Regions from separate parts of the Oceanimonas sp. GK1 genome, predicted to be linked through region 2. Evidence: predicted binding sites of a transcription regulator. Region 2 holds the regulator's gene; the other holds the start of a gene.

Region 1 (7,466 bases), 1.3 Mb from region 2:
CGCTCAGGAGTGCCTGCTCATTCAGCATGTGCCGCTTTCTGCGCAGTCGCAGCAGCGCCCGGGCCTGGCCGGCCAGCAGCTCCAACTGGCGTAGCGCCTCCTCATTCAGGGTACGGGGCTGGCTGTCCAGCACCGCCAGCACGCCCACCACCAGACCGGGCTCCAGGCAAAGGGGCACACCGGCGTAAAAACGCAGGCCCGGCTCGCCGGTGACCAGGGGATGCTCGGCAAAACGCGGATCCTGGCTGGCATCGGCCACCACCAGCGGCGTACCGTCGGCCACCACCCAGTTGCAGAAGGCGGTGTCCCGCGGGCTCTGCTGCACCGCCAGGCCCCAGCGACCACGGCTCCACTGGCGGTCTTCGTCCACCAGCGAAATCAGCCCCATGGGCATCTTCAGTAACAAACAGGCCAGCTCGACCAGTTGATCGAATTCCGGATCGACCGGGGTGTCGAGCAGATGCAGCCGACGCAGGCTGGCCAGTCGGGCCGGCTCGTTGGCAGGCAGGGGGGCGGGGCTTTTCATGATCAACATTCCCTGTTGGCCGCACCGGCAGGCGCCGGTGCTGCGTATTATTATCTTTCTCAACGGCATCTTAACGCTCCCGGAAAACAAAAACGACCCGTCAGGGTCGCTTTGTGATCAAGGGGAAGGTCAGATGCCCGTGAGCAGCAGCCGAATGAGCAGGCCGGCCAGAGTGAGCACCGCCACCCCCGCCAGGTAAAGGCCGGCAAACCACAGCCAGCCTTTTTTACCCGCCATCAGTAGCCTTCCTCAAAGTCTTCCACCTTGCCGGAGAAAATGCGGTAGCCCCACAGGGTATAGGCGCAGATCAGCGGCAAAAAGATGAGAATGCCGGGCAGCAGGAACAGCAGGCTGGAGTCCGGCGCGCTGGCCTGCCACAGGGTCAGCTGGTGGGGGATCAGGTAAGGGAACAGGCTCACCACCAGGCCGCCAAAGCCCAGCAGGAACAGACCGCAGGCCAGCCAGAAGGGCCGGGTTTCGTGCGGCTCGCCGTCCAGATCCCGGTACAGCAGAAAACCGAGCACCGCACTCAGCAGCGGCAGCGGCGACAGCCACAGCAAATTGAGGCCGTCAAACCAGCGGGCACTCACCTCCTCGTTGGCCAGCACCATCCACAGGCTGAGTACCAGCAAAATGACCATAATGGCCACCACCAGCCGGCGGCCAAGCTGGGCGGCCCGGGCCAGCACGGGATCCCGGCTTTTCAGCACCAGGTAGCAACAGGCCAGCAGGGCATAGGCCACCATCAGCGAAAACCCGGTGAAGATGCTGAACGGGCTGAGCCAGGCCAGGGCGCCCAGCTCACCGGGACCGGCCTCCACCCCCTGCACCACGGCACCGAGAATGGCGCCCTGACAAAAGGTGGCCACGGTGGAGCCAAGCCAGAACGACTTGTCCCACCAGGGCTTGGAGCGGTGCGACTTGAAGCGGTATTCAAAGGCCACGCCGCGGAAAATCAGCCCGATCAGCATAATGATGATGGGCGTATACAGGGTGGACAGAATGCCGGCGTAGGCGGCGGGAAAGGCCGCAAACAGCACCACGCCGCCAAACACCAGCCAGGTTTCGTTGCCGTCCCACACATGGGAGATGGAGCGCATCATGTGATCCCGCTCGCCTTCGCTTTGAAACCAGGGATACAGAATGCCGAGGCCGAGGTCAAAGCCGTCCAGCACCACGTACATCAGCACCGCAAAGCCCAGCAGCAAATAATAAAACAGCGCCAGATCCATCTCAGTTCTCCACCACATCGTGTTGCAGTTTTTTCACCCAGGCCAGGGCGAAGCCGGGGGCCTGAATGCCGATCATGTGCTGCTCCAGCCGGGCCATGTCCGGCGGCCCCTTGCGCACCAGTTTGGCCATAAAGTAGAGGTACACGCAAAACAGCAGGCTGTAGGTGAGCACGAACAGGGTGAGCGAGAACAACACCCGCTCCGCCGGCAACGGCGACACCACCTCCATGGTGCGCACCAGGCCATGCACCAGCCAGGGCTGGCGGCCCACCTCGGCCACGTACCAGCCGGCCAGGGTGGACACCACCCCCGAGGGGATCATCAGCATCATCAGCCACTGAAAGGGCTTGCTCTCAAACTGACCGTGCTTTCTGCGCAGCCACAGTCCCCACAGGGCGGCGCCGATCATCAGCACCCCCAGCCCCACCATGATGCGGAAGGAATAAAACACCAGCGGCACATGGGGGCGGTCTTCCGCGGGCACCGACTTCAGGCCCTGCAGTTCGCCGTCCAGCTCGTGGGTGAGGATCAGTGAAGCCAGCTTGGGAATTTTAATCTCGAAACGGTTGGTCTCGGCCTCCATGTCGGGCACCGCAAACAGCAGCAGCGGCGCGCCACTTTCCTGCTCGGGCCAGATCCCTTCCATCGCCGCCACCTTGATGGGCTGGTGCTCTTTCACGTTGAGGCCGTGAAAGTCGCCGACAATGGCCTGCAGCGGGGCCAGCAGCAGCGCCGCCCACAGCGCCATGGACAGGCCCTTGCGACCAAAGGCCATCTCGCGCTTTTTATACAGATACCAGGCGCTGATACCCCCGATCACAAAGGTGGCGCTGAGCATGGCCGCCAGCAGCATGTGCACCAGCCGGTAGGGCATGGACGGGTTGAAGATCACCTCCATCCAGCTGGCCACCTCGAAGCGACCGTCCACCAGCTCATACCCCGCCGGGGTCTGCATCCAGGAGTTGGCGACGATAATCCAGAACGCCGAAATCCAGGTGCCGACCGCCACCACACAGGTGGAGAAAAAGTGCAGTTTTTCCCCTACCCGCTGCCAGCCGAACAGCATGACGCCCAGAAAGCCCGCCTCCAGAAAGAAGGCGGTCAGCACCTCGTAGGCCATCAGCGGCCCGAGCACGGCGCCGGTGATTTCGGAGAAGCGGGAGAAGTTGGTGCCGAACTCGTAGGACAGCACGATGCCGCTCACCACCCCCATGCCAAAGGTAATGGCAAAGGGCTTGATCCAGAACTTGGCCAGCTGAAAATACACCGGATTGCGGGTTTTCAGCCAGAGCCCTTCCCAGATGGCAATGGCGGTGGCCAAGCCGATGGTGATGGCCGGAAAGATAATGTGAAAACTGACGGTAAAGGCGAACTGTATTCGCGATAAAATGGCGGCATCAAGCTCCATGGGTCCTCCTTAGCGGGCCAGCTGGCGGCGAACCAGTGCCGGCAGCCCCGCCATCAGAAGAACAACCAGGATTGCGGAAAATTCCATCAACAGCGTGATCAGGTTCATTATTGTTTTGCTCACTCGTTAGTCTGGTGACCAGGTAACTGCATTAAGCGTGCCAGCCTTTTGAAAACCCCGTACCGCCTTGCTCTGGATCAATCAAACCGCAAAAACTTGTGTTCACCGACAACAGGGTTTACAGTTTTTTCGCCTCCAACTGTCAACGTCATTTACATCCGGACACGCCGCGTTATGCCCCTGGAACTCGCCTTTGAACTGATGATGATGCTCACCAGCGGCTGCGCCCTGCTGGTGTCGGCCTGGCTGTTCTGGCGCGCCCGCAACCGGCGCAGCATGAAGGCGCTGGCGGGCTTTGGCGTGATGATGGCGCTGTGGTGCGCCGGCCATGTGGCGGTGTTTTACGGCTGGCACGATCTCGGCATGGCGCTGATCCTGGCCAACCCGCTGATGCCCACCTTTTTTCTCGACTTTGCCATTGGCTTTGTCAACCAGGGGCCAAGCCAGCGCCCCTGGTTGAGCCGGCTGGCCCGCTATCGCGGTTTGCTCTATGGCGCCGCCGTGCTGGTCAGTCTGGTCACCCTGTGGCGAGGCGGTGGCGACATCATCGCCTTTGGCCCCTTTGAGCACTATTTCGTGTTTCGCGGCAGCGGCTGGTTCAACATCGGCTACACCATTTTCATCGGCGTGCTGGCCCACGCCCTGCTGCTGTGGGGCTTTGTGCGCCAGCAAGGCAACCGCCGCCGCTCCATCGCCGCCATGTTTGCCGCCGGTGCCTGGGGGCTGTGGCTGGCCACCAGCTTTATTTTTCCGTCGCTGGGGCTGCTGTGGTATCCCTGGCCCATGCTGCTGCTGCCCAGCTACGTGCTGCTGCTGGTGTATGGTGTGGTGCGCTACCAGATGCTGGAGGTTAACGCCTGGGCCAACCGGGCGCTGCTGTGGATTTTAATGACCGGCCTGCTGCTGGGGCTGATGGCGCTGTTCAGCGCCATGGCCGGGCGCCTGGGGATGCAGGCCCTGGCCGCCGTGCCCCAGTGGCAGCTATGGCTGTATTCGCTGTTGCTGCTGATGCTGGCCCTGGCCCTGTACCAGCCGGTCAGCAAGCTGGTGGAGCGGCTGATCTACCCGGGCAGCCGGCTCGATGAGCAACTGCTCGAGACCTGGCTGGCACAACTGCGGGATGCCGACGGCTGGAATTCCCTGGCCGGGACCGCCCAGCAGTTGCTGGCCCGGCAGATGGGCCAGCCGGTCACGGTGCGCCTGCTAACCCGGCCGCCCTATTTCGAGCCCGGTACCGGGCTCGAGCTGTGGTGCCTGCAACTGGCCAACGGCTGGCAATTCCGGCTCAAGGGGTTTGACGATGTCACCCCCGGCATGCGGCTGACCGCCGAGGTGTTCGGCTCTCTGCTGGCCACCCGCTGCGGCCTGCTGGAGCGTTCGCTGCAACTGGCCGAGGCGGAGCGCAAGCGGGTGTCGGAGCAGCACCTGGTAGAGCTGGGCGGGCTGTCGGCAGCCATGGCCCATGAGCTGCGCAACCCGCTCAATATCATTTCCATGGCCACCGCCGGGCTGGACGCGGATCGCAAGGCCATGATCCAGGGGCAGCTCAAGCGGGCCGATCGGCTGATCGTCGACATGCTGGCCTACTCCGGCCAGTTGCAGATTCAGCCGCGCACCCTGCCCCTGGCGCCCCTGCTGGACAGCCTGCGCCCCCAGTTCGACTGGCAAGGGGTGCAGTTTGATTACGCCCTGCCGCCAGACTACCGGCTGTATGCGGATCCGTACCGGCTGCAACAGGTGCTCATTAATCTTGTCGACAACGCCCTGTCGTTTGTGCGCAACCAGGCAGACGGTCAACTGAAGCTGGAAGCCACCGCCACTCCCGGGGTGCTGTGGCTGCACAACAACGGTCCGGCCATCGAGGCCGACCTGCAGGCCCGGCTGTTCCGGCCGTTCGTGACCCAGCGCCAGGGCGGCAGCGGCCTGGGACTGGCCATTGTCCAGCGCATTATGGAGGCCCACGGCGGCCATGTTCGCCACCGCAACGACGCCGGCTGGCCGGTGACCTTTGAGCTTTATTTTCCCGAGGAGTCCACATCATGACCCAGGCCCGCATCGTCGTCATCGACGACGAGCCCGCCTTTCGCACCCTGAGCGCCCAGTGGCTGCAGGCCGAAGGCTACGAGGTGCACACCGGCGCCGATCTCGAGGCATTGCGCGACCTGCTGACGCGGGTAGACGCGGATCTGATCCTGCTGGATCTGTCGCTGCCGCCCCGCTTCGATCCCCATCACACCCTGAGTGCCCTGTCCGAATTCACGGATCGGCCGGTGATCATCCTCACCGGCCACGGCGAGCGGGAGCTGGCCCTGGAAGCCCTGCGTCAGGGTGCCTGGGATCTGCTGGCCAAGCCGATGGATCCGGATCTGCTGGCGGTGGTGATCCGCCGGGCCATTACCAAGCACCAGCTGGTGCGCGAGCTCAACAGCCTGAAAACCCGCATCAGCCGGCAAAGCCCCATCACCACCCTGATCGGGGCCTCGCCCGCCATGAACACCATTCGCGCCCTGGTCAGCCGCATTGCCCCCACCGACGTCCGGGTGCTGGTGACCGGCCCGTCCGGCACCGGCAAGGAAGTGATTTCCCGCGCCATTCACGATCTCAGCGCCAGGGCCAGGGGGCCCTTTATTTCGGTGCATTGCGGTGCCATTCCCGCCGAGCTGCTGGAAAGCGAGCTGTTCGGCCACACCAAAGGCGCCTTTACCGGGGCGGATCGCAACAAGGACGGACTGCTCAAGCTGGCCGACGGCGGCACCCTGTTTCTGGATGAAATCGGCGACATGCCAGCGGCCATGCAGGTCAAGCTGCTCAGGGTATTGCAGGAGGGCAGCTTTTATCCGGTGGGCGGACGGGAGTTGGAAACCATTAACGTACGGGTGATCTCGGCCACCAACGCCAGCCTGCCCGACAAGGTGGCCAGCGGCGAATTCCGGGAGGATCTGTTCTACCGCATCAAGGGAGTGACCATTGAAACCCAGCCGCTGGATCAGCGTCCGGAAGACATTCCTTTACTCATCAGCCACTTTCTGGAATTGCAGGCGCAAGGCAGCGGCCAGCCGCCGCTGCATCCGGACGCCGCCGCCTTTCAGTGGTTTATAGAGCGGCGCTGGCCGGGCAATGTGCGCGAGCTGAAAAGCACCCTCGACAGCGTGGCCGCCATCGCCCAGGGCGGCCTGATCACCCTGGACGACATCGCCCTGCTCTATCCCGAGGCCAGAGACAGCAGCCCGGCCATGCCCTCACCAGGTGGCGATACCCTGGAGGCTCAGGTGCGGGCGCTGGAGATTTCCCTGATTACCGAGGCCCTGGCCCGCCACGGCAACAACCGCACCCATGCCGCCCAGGCCCTGGGCTTGTCACGCCAGGGTCTGCTGAAAAAAATCGAGCGTTACGGGCTGTCATGACCGGCGCCGGCCGGCGCTGTGCGCACAAAAATGCCGGCTCAAGAGCCGGCAAAAAACCAACAAGGAAGAATACGGTTAGCTCTGGCAGGAAGCGTTGGCGGCCGCTTGCTGCGCCTTCTCGATGCGGGTGTCGGTGGCCGGATGGCTGGAGAACAGGCCGCCGCCACTACCGGCGTGCTTCATCAGCTTCTGCTGGGCGCGCACGGCAGCGTACGGGTTCATGCCCAACTGGCACAACACCTCAACGCCGTAAGCATCGGACTCCAGCTCATCCTGCTGGGAGAACTGGGCGCTGAGGAACTTGGTGCCGATGTCGCCATACTGGGACGACGCCAGCGAGCCCACGGTGCCGCCGGCCGCCACCGCGGCCTGTTTGGCGGCCTCGGTCAGGTAGGCGGTTTTGAACTGGTTCAGGGAGTGCTCAAACTTGACGTGGCCAATCTCGTGCCCAATCACCGCCACCAGCTCGGCATCGTCCATCACATCCATCAGGCCGGAATACACCCGCACCGTGCCATCGGGCATGGCGAAGGCGTTGATCTCGTCGGACTCGTACACCGCAAAATTCAGCGGCGTGCCGTCGATGCTGGTCAGCTCCCGGGTCAGTTTCGCCAGCCGCTTGCTGTAACGGCTGCTGGCCGGTGACAGCTTGCTCTGGGCATCCATCTGCTCCGCCGACAGGCTGGCCTGAGCCTGCAGCTCGGCCTTGGACAGGGTGATGCCCTTAAAGGCGGTCATGCCGGCGCCGAGCAGGCCGCTGGTGTCATTGGATACGC
Region 2 (7,466 bases):
CAACCGAATGACACCGAATTTGCGCCACCCTCTGACCCAGGAGACTCAGGACTCAACGCATCAAGCCGGTCGCTTCTCGGGCCGGGCTTTTCTATAATGGCGCCGCCTCAGTGTGGAGAAAGCCATGTCAGCAGAATTTGATTATCGTACCACCGCCCGTCGTGTTCTCGATATTGAAAAGGCGGCCCTGGACGGCCTTTATCAATATTTGGATGAGTCCTTCAATCGTGCCTGCCGGCTGATGTTTGACTGCCCCGGCAAGGTGATTGTCACCGGCATGGGCAAGTCGGGCCATATTGCCAACAAGATTGCCGCCACCCTGGCCAGCACCGGCACCCCGGCCTTTTACGTGCACCCGGGGGAAGCCAGCCACGGCGACCTGGGCATGATCGACAGCCGGGACGTGGTGCTGGCCCTGTCCAATTCCGGGGAAAGCGAGGAGATCATCGCCCTGCTGCCGGTGCTCAAGCGCCGCGGCCTCAAGCTGATCTGCATGACCGGCAAGCCCGAGTCCACCATGGCCCGGGAGGCGGACGTGCACCTGTGTACCCGGGTCGAGCAGGAAGCCTGCCCCCTGGGGCTGGCCCCCACCGCCAGCACCACCGCCACCCTGGCCATGGGCGACGCCCTGGCGGTGGCACTGCTGGAAGCCCGCGGTTTTACCGCTGACGACTTCGCCCTCAGCCATCCGGGCGGCGCCCTGGGCAAGCGGCTGCTGCTGCGGGTGGCGGACATCATGCACAAGGAAGAGCGGGTGCCGAAAGTCGCCCTCGATACCCTGGTGATTGAGGCGCTGCTGGAAATCGGCCGCAGCGGCATGGGCTTTACCGCCGTGGTCGACGCCGAAGGCCGGCTGGCCGGCATCTATACTGACGGTGACCTGCGCCGCACCCTGGATCACAAGATAGATGTGCACCACACTCGCATCGCCCAGGTGATGACCCGCAGCTGCACCACGGTGCCCGCCGGCATGCTGGCGGCGGAGGCGGTCAAACTGATGGAAGAGAAAAAGATAAGCGGCCTGCTGGTGCTGGACGAGGAACGGCGCCCGGTCGGGGCCTTTAACATGCACGATTTGCTGCGCGCGGGAGTGATCTGATGACGGTACAAACCCTGTATGGCGCCGTAACCAAAGAGGTCTGGCAGCAACTGAAAGCGGTTCGCCTGCTGATCTGCGACGTGGACGGCGTGCTGTCCGACGGCCTGATTTACCTCGGCAACGAGGGCGAGGAATACAAAAGCTTTTGCACCCGGGACGGCTTTGGCATCAAGGCGGTGCTCAATGCCGGTATCGAGGTGGCGGTGATCACCGGGCGCAGCTCGCGCATCGTCAGTGACCGCATGAGCGCCCTGGGCGTGCGCCACATTTACCAGGGCCAGAGCGACAAGCTGCACAGCTACGGTGAACTGCTTGCCCGCCTGGAGCTCGCGCCGCAACAGGTGGCCTACATCGGTGACGACGTGGTGGACTTGCCGGTAATGCAGGACTGTGGTCTGGGCGTGGCAGTGGCCGATGCCCATCCGCTGGTGCTGCAGCGGGCCGGCTACACCACCCGCACCCCGGGTGGCCGGGGCGCGGTACGGGAACTGTGCGATCTGCTGCTTGATGCCCGTGGCACGCTGGAGCAGGCCGAGGGCATGAGTATATGAGCCGCCAGACCTGGCTGTTTGGTGCCTTGTTCGTGGTGGCCCTGGCGGCCTGGCAATGGTTTGGTAACGACCGCCGAGCGCCGGTCAGTGAGCAGGACTTTCAGCCGGACTTCGTGGCCACCAACCTGACCAGCATACAGTACAACCGGCTGGGGCTGCCCTACCGGGGCATGCAGGCGGAGCATGCAGAGTACTACGAGTCCCTGTCCATGACCCTGATGAAAAAACCTGTTATCTTGCTTTATTCCCCCGATGGCCAGCCCCAGTGGCGGCTGAGCGGGAATGACGGCACCATCAACACCGGCGACAACGCCGTACTCACCGGCAACGTCGTCGGCAAGGGGCTGCAACCGGATGCCCTGGTGGAAACCCTGACCACCGAATATCTGGAAATGGACTTTATCAATAATCGGCTGCGCTCCAACCAGAGGGTGCGGCTGGAAAGCCCGCAATACCAGGCGGAAGGCACGGGCCTGCGAGGCAGGCTGGATCAACAAACGGTGGAATTACTGAATGAAACCCGGGCAACTTATTTCAATCCTTAGTCTTGGTGGCCTGCTTGGCCTGGGTCAGGCACAGGCCAGAGACAGCGATTACCGCCAGCCGGTCACCATCGACGCCGGGCGTCAGCTGGTGGAGCTGGCCGACAACAAGGTCACCTTTATCGACCAGGTGGTGGTCAAGCAGGGCAGCATTGACGTGCGCGCCGACGAGCTGGTAGTGATCCGCAACGAGCAGGGGCTGCAGTCGATGACCGCCAAGGGCAGCCCGGCCACCTACCAGCAAGTGCTCAACAACGGTCAGCCGGTGCATGCCGAGGCCCGGGAAATTCACTATGACATGCGCGCCCGCACCATCACCCTGGTGCAGGACGCCAAACTCAAGCAAAACGACAACATCGTCACCGGTTACCGCATTCGCTACTTTATCGACAAGGAGCAGATGGAAGCCGAAAGCCAGGGCGGCCAGGATCGCGTGACCACCATCTTCCTGCCCGAGCAGGTGCAGGACCTCGATAACCAGGATCAGAACTAAGCATGGCGATACTGAAAGCGCGCGGGCTACAGAAAAGCTACAAGGGCCGCAAGGTAGTGGCCGACGTCAGCCTGACCGTCAACACCGGCCAGATCGTGGGTCTGCTGGGCCCGAACGGTGCCGGCAAGACCACCTCTTTTTACATGATAGTGGGCCTGGTGCAGCGGGACGCGGGCAGCATTACCATCGACGATCAGGACATCAGCCACGAGCCGATGCATGTGCGCGCCCGGGCCGGCATCGGCTACCTGCCTCAGGAAGCCTCCATTTTTCGCCGCCTGAGCGTGGCCGACAACCTGATGGCGGTCTTGCAGACCCGCAAGGATCTGAATGCCGACGGCCGTAACGAAAAAATGGAGCAGCTGCTGGAAGAGTTCAACATCACCCATATTCGCGACAGCTTAGGCATGAGCCTGTCCGGCGGCGAACGGCGACGGGTGGAGATCGCCCGGGCACTGGCGGCAGATCCGCGCTTTATACTGCTCGATGAACCCTTTGCCGGCGTGGATCCCATTTCTGTCATAGACATCAAGAAGATCATTCTGCACCTGAAGGAACGGGGTCTGGGCGTGCTGATCACCGATCACAACGTGCGCGAAACCCTGGACGTATGCGAAAAGGCCTATATTGTCAGTCATGGCCATCGGATTGCGGCCGGGACCCCGGCGGAGATACTGGCCAACGAACAGGTCAAAAAGGTCTATCTCGGCGAACAATTCAGCCTTTGACGGCACCGCGACGCGGTTGATTAGGAAGGACGTTGCAACGAATGAAGCCCACTCTTCAGTTACGCCTTGGCCAACAGCTGACCATGACCCCCCAGTTGCAGCAGGCCATTCGCCTGCTGCAACTGTCCAGCATGGAACTGCAGCAGGAAATCCAGATGGCCCTGGACAGCAACCCGCTGCTGGAGCAGGAGGAGCCGGACAGCATCAAGGTCGACGACAACCGCAACGAAGAGCAGATGGCTTCGGATACCGCCATGGAGCGCAACCAGCTGGGTGAAGATCTGCCCATGGACACCAGCTGGGAAGAGGTGTACACCGCCTCTCCCGTCAGCGGCGGCGCCGGCCTGCCGGAAGGGCTGGAAGACACCGTCTACCAGGGTGAAACCACCGAAAGCCTGCAGGACTACCTGATCTGGCAGATGAACCTGACCCCCTTCAGCGAGACCGATCAGGCCATTGCCCTGGCCATTATCGACGCCATCGACGATGCCGGTTACCTTACCGCCGATATCAACGACTTGCTGCAGGCGGTGTCGGCGGACGAGCTGGACATAGAGGCGGACGAAGTGGAAGCCGTGCTCAAGCGCATTCAGCACTTCGATCCCGTCGGCGTGGCCGCCCGCAGCGTGCAGGAATGCCTGTGCATTCAGCTGGACCAGTTTCCGCCCGACACCCCCTGGCTGGCCGAGGCCCGCAACCTGCTGCTGCAGCACATGGACCTGCTCGGCAACCGGGACTATCGCAGCCTGCAGCGCAAGACCAAACTCCGGGAAGAGGAGCTGCGCGCAGTGCTGGCCCTGATCCAGCAGCTCGAGCCCCGCCCCGGCAGCAGCATTCTTCAGGGCAACTCCGAATACGTTATTCCCGACGTGGTGGTCACCAAACGCAGCGGCGCCTGGGTGGCGGAGCTCAACCCCGAGGCCATGCCCAAGGTACGGCTCAACCAGACCTATGCGGCCCTGGCCAACAAGCCCAGAAACAGCGAAGACGGCCAGTTTATTCGCAACCATTTGCAGGATGCCAAATGGTTCCTCAAAAGCCTTGAAAGCCGAAATGAGACGCTGCTCAAGGTTGCCAATTGTATTGTTGAACAACAACAGGCATTCTTTGAGTATGGAGAAGAGGCCATGAAGCCCATGGTGCTGAACCATGTGGCGGAGGCGGTGGAAATGCATGAGTCCACCATTTCCCGGGTGACCACCCAGAAGTTCATGCACACCCCCAGAGGCGTGTTTGAACTCAAGTACTTCTTCTCCAGCCATGTGGGCACCGACGATGGCGGTGAGTGTTCTTCCACGGCAATTCGCGCCCTGATCAGAAAACTGGTCGGGGCCGAAAACCCGGCCAAGCCGCTGAGCGACAGCAAAATTGCCCAGCTGCTGGCCGACCAGGGGATCAAGGTGGCCAGGCGGACCATCGCCAAGTACAGGGAGTCACTGGCCATTCCCCCTTCCAATCAGCGCAAACGCCTGGTTTAAAGGCAACGACAGAAGGAAGACGTTATGCAAATTAATCTGACTGGACACCATGTCGAAATCACCGATGCACTGCGTGATTATGTAAACAGCAAGTTTTCCCGGCTGGAACGCCACTTCGATCACATCACCAATGCGCACGTCATCCTCAATGTGGAAAAAATGCAGCAGATTGCCGAGGCCAAGCTGCATGTCAGTGGCGGTGAGCTGTTCGCCAACGCCCAGCACGAAAACATGTATGCCGCCATCGATGGCCTCATCGACAAGCTGGATCGCCAGATCATCAAACACAAAGAGAAGCTCAAGCAAAAGTAACCATGGAAGTCGCCGACATACTAAGCAGGGACTGCACCCGCAGTGCAGTTCCCTGCACGAGCAAAAAACGTGCTCTGGAAATCATCAGCGAGCTGGCTGCCGACCACCTCAATATCGGCAGCCAGTCGCTTTTTGACTGTCTGCTGGCCCGGGAGAAAATGGGCAGTACCGGCATTGGCAACGGCATCGCCATTCCCCATGGCCGGATCGGTAATGACAACAAGGCGACGGCCGTACTGCTTACCTTTGCCGAGCCAGTGGAGTTCGATGCCATCGACAATCAGCCGGTCGGTCTGGTGTTTGCCCTGCTGGTGCCGGAGCAGGAATGCAAACAGCACCTTAAAACCCTGTCGCTGATCGCCGAGAAGCTGAGCAACAAGCAGGTCTGCCGGCAACTGCGTCAGGCCGGCAGTGACGAAGAACTTTATCAAATCATGATTTCAGCCTGAGGAGCCAAGATGCAGCTGGTGATTGTCAGTGGCCGTTCCGGGTCGGGCAAGACAGTGGCGTTGCGGGTGCTTGAGGATCTCGGCCACTACTGCGTCGACAACCTGCCGGTGGCACTGCTGCCGGAGCTGGTGCGTCTGCGCCAGGACAAGCCCGGGGCCGTGGCCGTGAGCATAGACGTACGCAACCTGCCCGACAGTCCCGAGCAGCTTGAGGCCTTTCTCGCCGAAGTGCGGGCCATGGACGACGTGCAGCTGTCCAGCTTCTTTATCGACGCCGACAACTCGGTGCTGATCCGTCGTTTTGGCGACACCCGTAGGCTGCATCCCCTGTCCCGCCACAGCCTGACCCTGGACGAGGCCATTCGCGAAGAAACCCACCTGCTGGCGCCGCTGTCGTCGGATGCGGATCTGCGCATCGACACTTCCGCCTTGAGCATTCACGATCTCAGCGAGATCATTCGTGAACGCATTCTCGGCAAAAAGGAAAAGGAGCTGAACTGGGTGTTCGAGTCCTTTGGCTACAAATACGGTGTGTCCAAGGACGCCGACTTCGTGTTTGACGCCCGCTTTCTGCCCAATCCCCACTGGATTGCCGAACTTCGCCCCTATACCGGCCAGGATCAACCGGTGGCCGACTACCTGGGCAGCCAGCCGGAGGTGATGAAATACCTGTGGCAGCTGGAAAACCTGCTGATCACCTGGATGCCCCACCTGGAGCGCAACAATCGCAGTTACGTCACCGTGGCCATCGGCTGTACCGGCGGCCAGCACCGCTCGGTGTTCATCGCCGAACAACTGGCCCGGGTCTTTACCCAGTTGGGCAAAAGCGTGCAACTGCGCCATCGTACCCTGGAAAAACGCCATGCCGAAAATTGAACGCGACCTGCAGATCGTCAATAAACTGGGGCTGCATGCCCGGGCCGCCATTCAGCTGGTGCAGCTGACCCAGCAATTCGACGCCGAAGTGACCGTCTGCAACCAGCACAAACAGGCCCCCGCCAACAGCGTGATGGGACTCTTGATGCTGGAAACCGCCCAGGGGCACGCCATTCGCGTGGTGGCGGAAGGGCCGGATGCCCAGGCGGCCATGGACGCCGTGGCCCGGCTGGTGGCAGATCGTTTCAACGAGTCGGAATAACCCTCAGCCGGACACCGAATGACAGAGCCCGCAGAGCAAAGCAGCACCCCGGATCATCTGGAAACCATTACCCAGGCCCTGAACAGCGGCATGTTCGTGCACGTACGCCGCATGCTGCAACAAATGCGCCCGGGGGACGTGGCCTGGCTGCTGGAATCGTCTCCTTCACCCAGCCGCAAGGTGCTGTGGCAGCTGATCGATCCCGACGACTACGGCGAGATCCTGGAAGAGCTGTCGGAAGAGGTACGGGACGGCATCATTCGGCTGATGGAGCCGGAAAAACTGGCCAGCGCCCTGGAAGACATGGAGTCGGACGATCTGGCCTATGTGCTCAGGGATCTGCCGGAGCAGCTGTTCAATCAGGTGCTCACCGAAATGGACGAGCAGGACCGGCACCGGGCCGAGCTGGCCCTGTCCTACCCGGAAGACACCGCCGGCTCGCTGATGAACACCGAGTTCATTACCCTGCGCCCGGACGTTACCATCGATGTGGTGCTGCGTTACCTGCGCCGCCACAGCGAACTGCCGGAAGGCACCGACACCCTTTATGTGGTGGATCAGCACAACCGCTTGCTGGGGGATATCTCCCTGGCCAGCCTGGTGGTGCAGTCCCCCACCACCACGGTGGCGGAAGCCATGGACACCACGGTAGAAGCCATTCCCCTGACCATGACCG

The links. Region 2 encodes sigma-54, which starts transcription at its own class of promoters, with help from an activator protein. Its sites were predicted from a motif close to TGGCACNGTTTTNGCTT; they were not measured.
Region 1: the regulator sigma-54 is predicted to act here: its motif matches at 3,313-3,329, upstream of GU3_RS14955 (cytochrome ubiquinol oxidase subunit I).

Annotation. Positions count from the first base shown of each region.
Region 1 is NC_016745.1:3,163,619-3,171,084, forward strand. Features, by position in the region: gene GU3_RS14945 (GAF domain-containing protein) at 1-526, opposite strand, end outside; gene GU3_RS14950 (cytochrome d ubiquinol oxidase subunit II) at 763-1,758, opposite strand; gene GU3_RS14955 (cytochrome ubiquinol oxidase subunit I) at 1,760-3,166, opposite strand; gene GU3_RS14960 (sensor histidine kinase) at 3,461-5,329, shown strand; gene GU3_RS14965 (sigma-54 dependent transcriptional regulator) at 5,326-6,690, shown strand; gene GU3_RS14970 (M48 family metallopeptidase) at 6,766-7,466, opposite strand, start outside.
Region 2 is NC_016745.1:907,047-914,512, reverse strand. Features, by position in the region: gene GU3_RS04315 (KpsF/GutQ family sugar-phosphate isomerase) at 125-1,099, shown strand; gene kdsC (3-deoxy-manno-octulosonate-8-phosphatase KdsC) at 1,096-1,650, shown strand; gene lptC (LPS export ABC transporter periplasmic protein LptC) at 1,647-2,195, shown strand; gene lptA (lipopolysaccharide transport periplasmic protein LptA) at 2,164-2,685, shown strand; gene lptB (LPS export ABC transporter ATP-binding protein) at 2,688-3,413, shown strand; gene GU3_RS04290 (RNA polymerase factor sigma-54) at 3,455-4,891, shown strand; gene hpf (ribosome hibernation promoting factor) at 4,916-5,203, shown strand; gene ptsN (PTS IIA-like nitrogen regulatory protein PtsN) at 5,206-5,652, shown strand; gene rapZ (RNase adapter RapZ) at 5,662-6,528, shown strand; gene GU3_RS04270 (HPr family phosphocarrier protein) at 6,515-6,790, shown strand; gene mgtE (magnesium transporter) at 6,809-7,466, shown strand, end outside.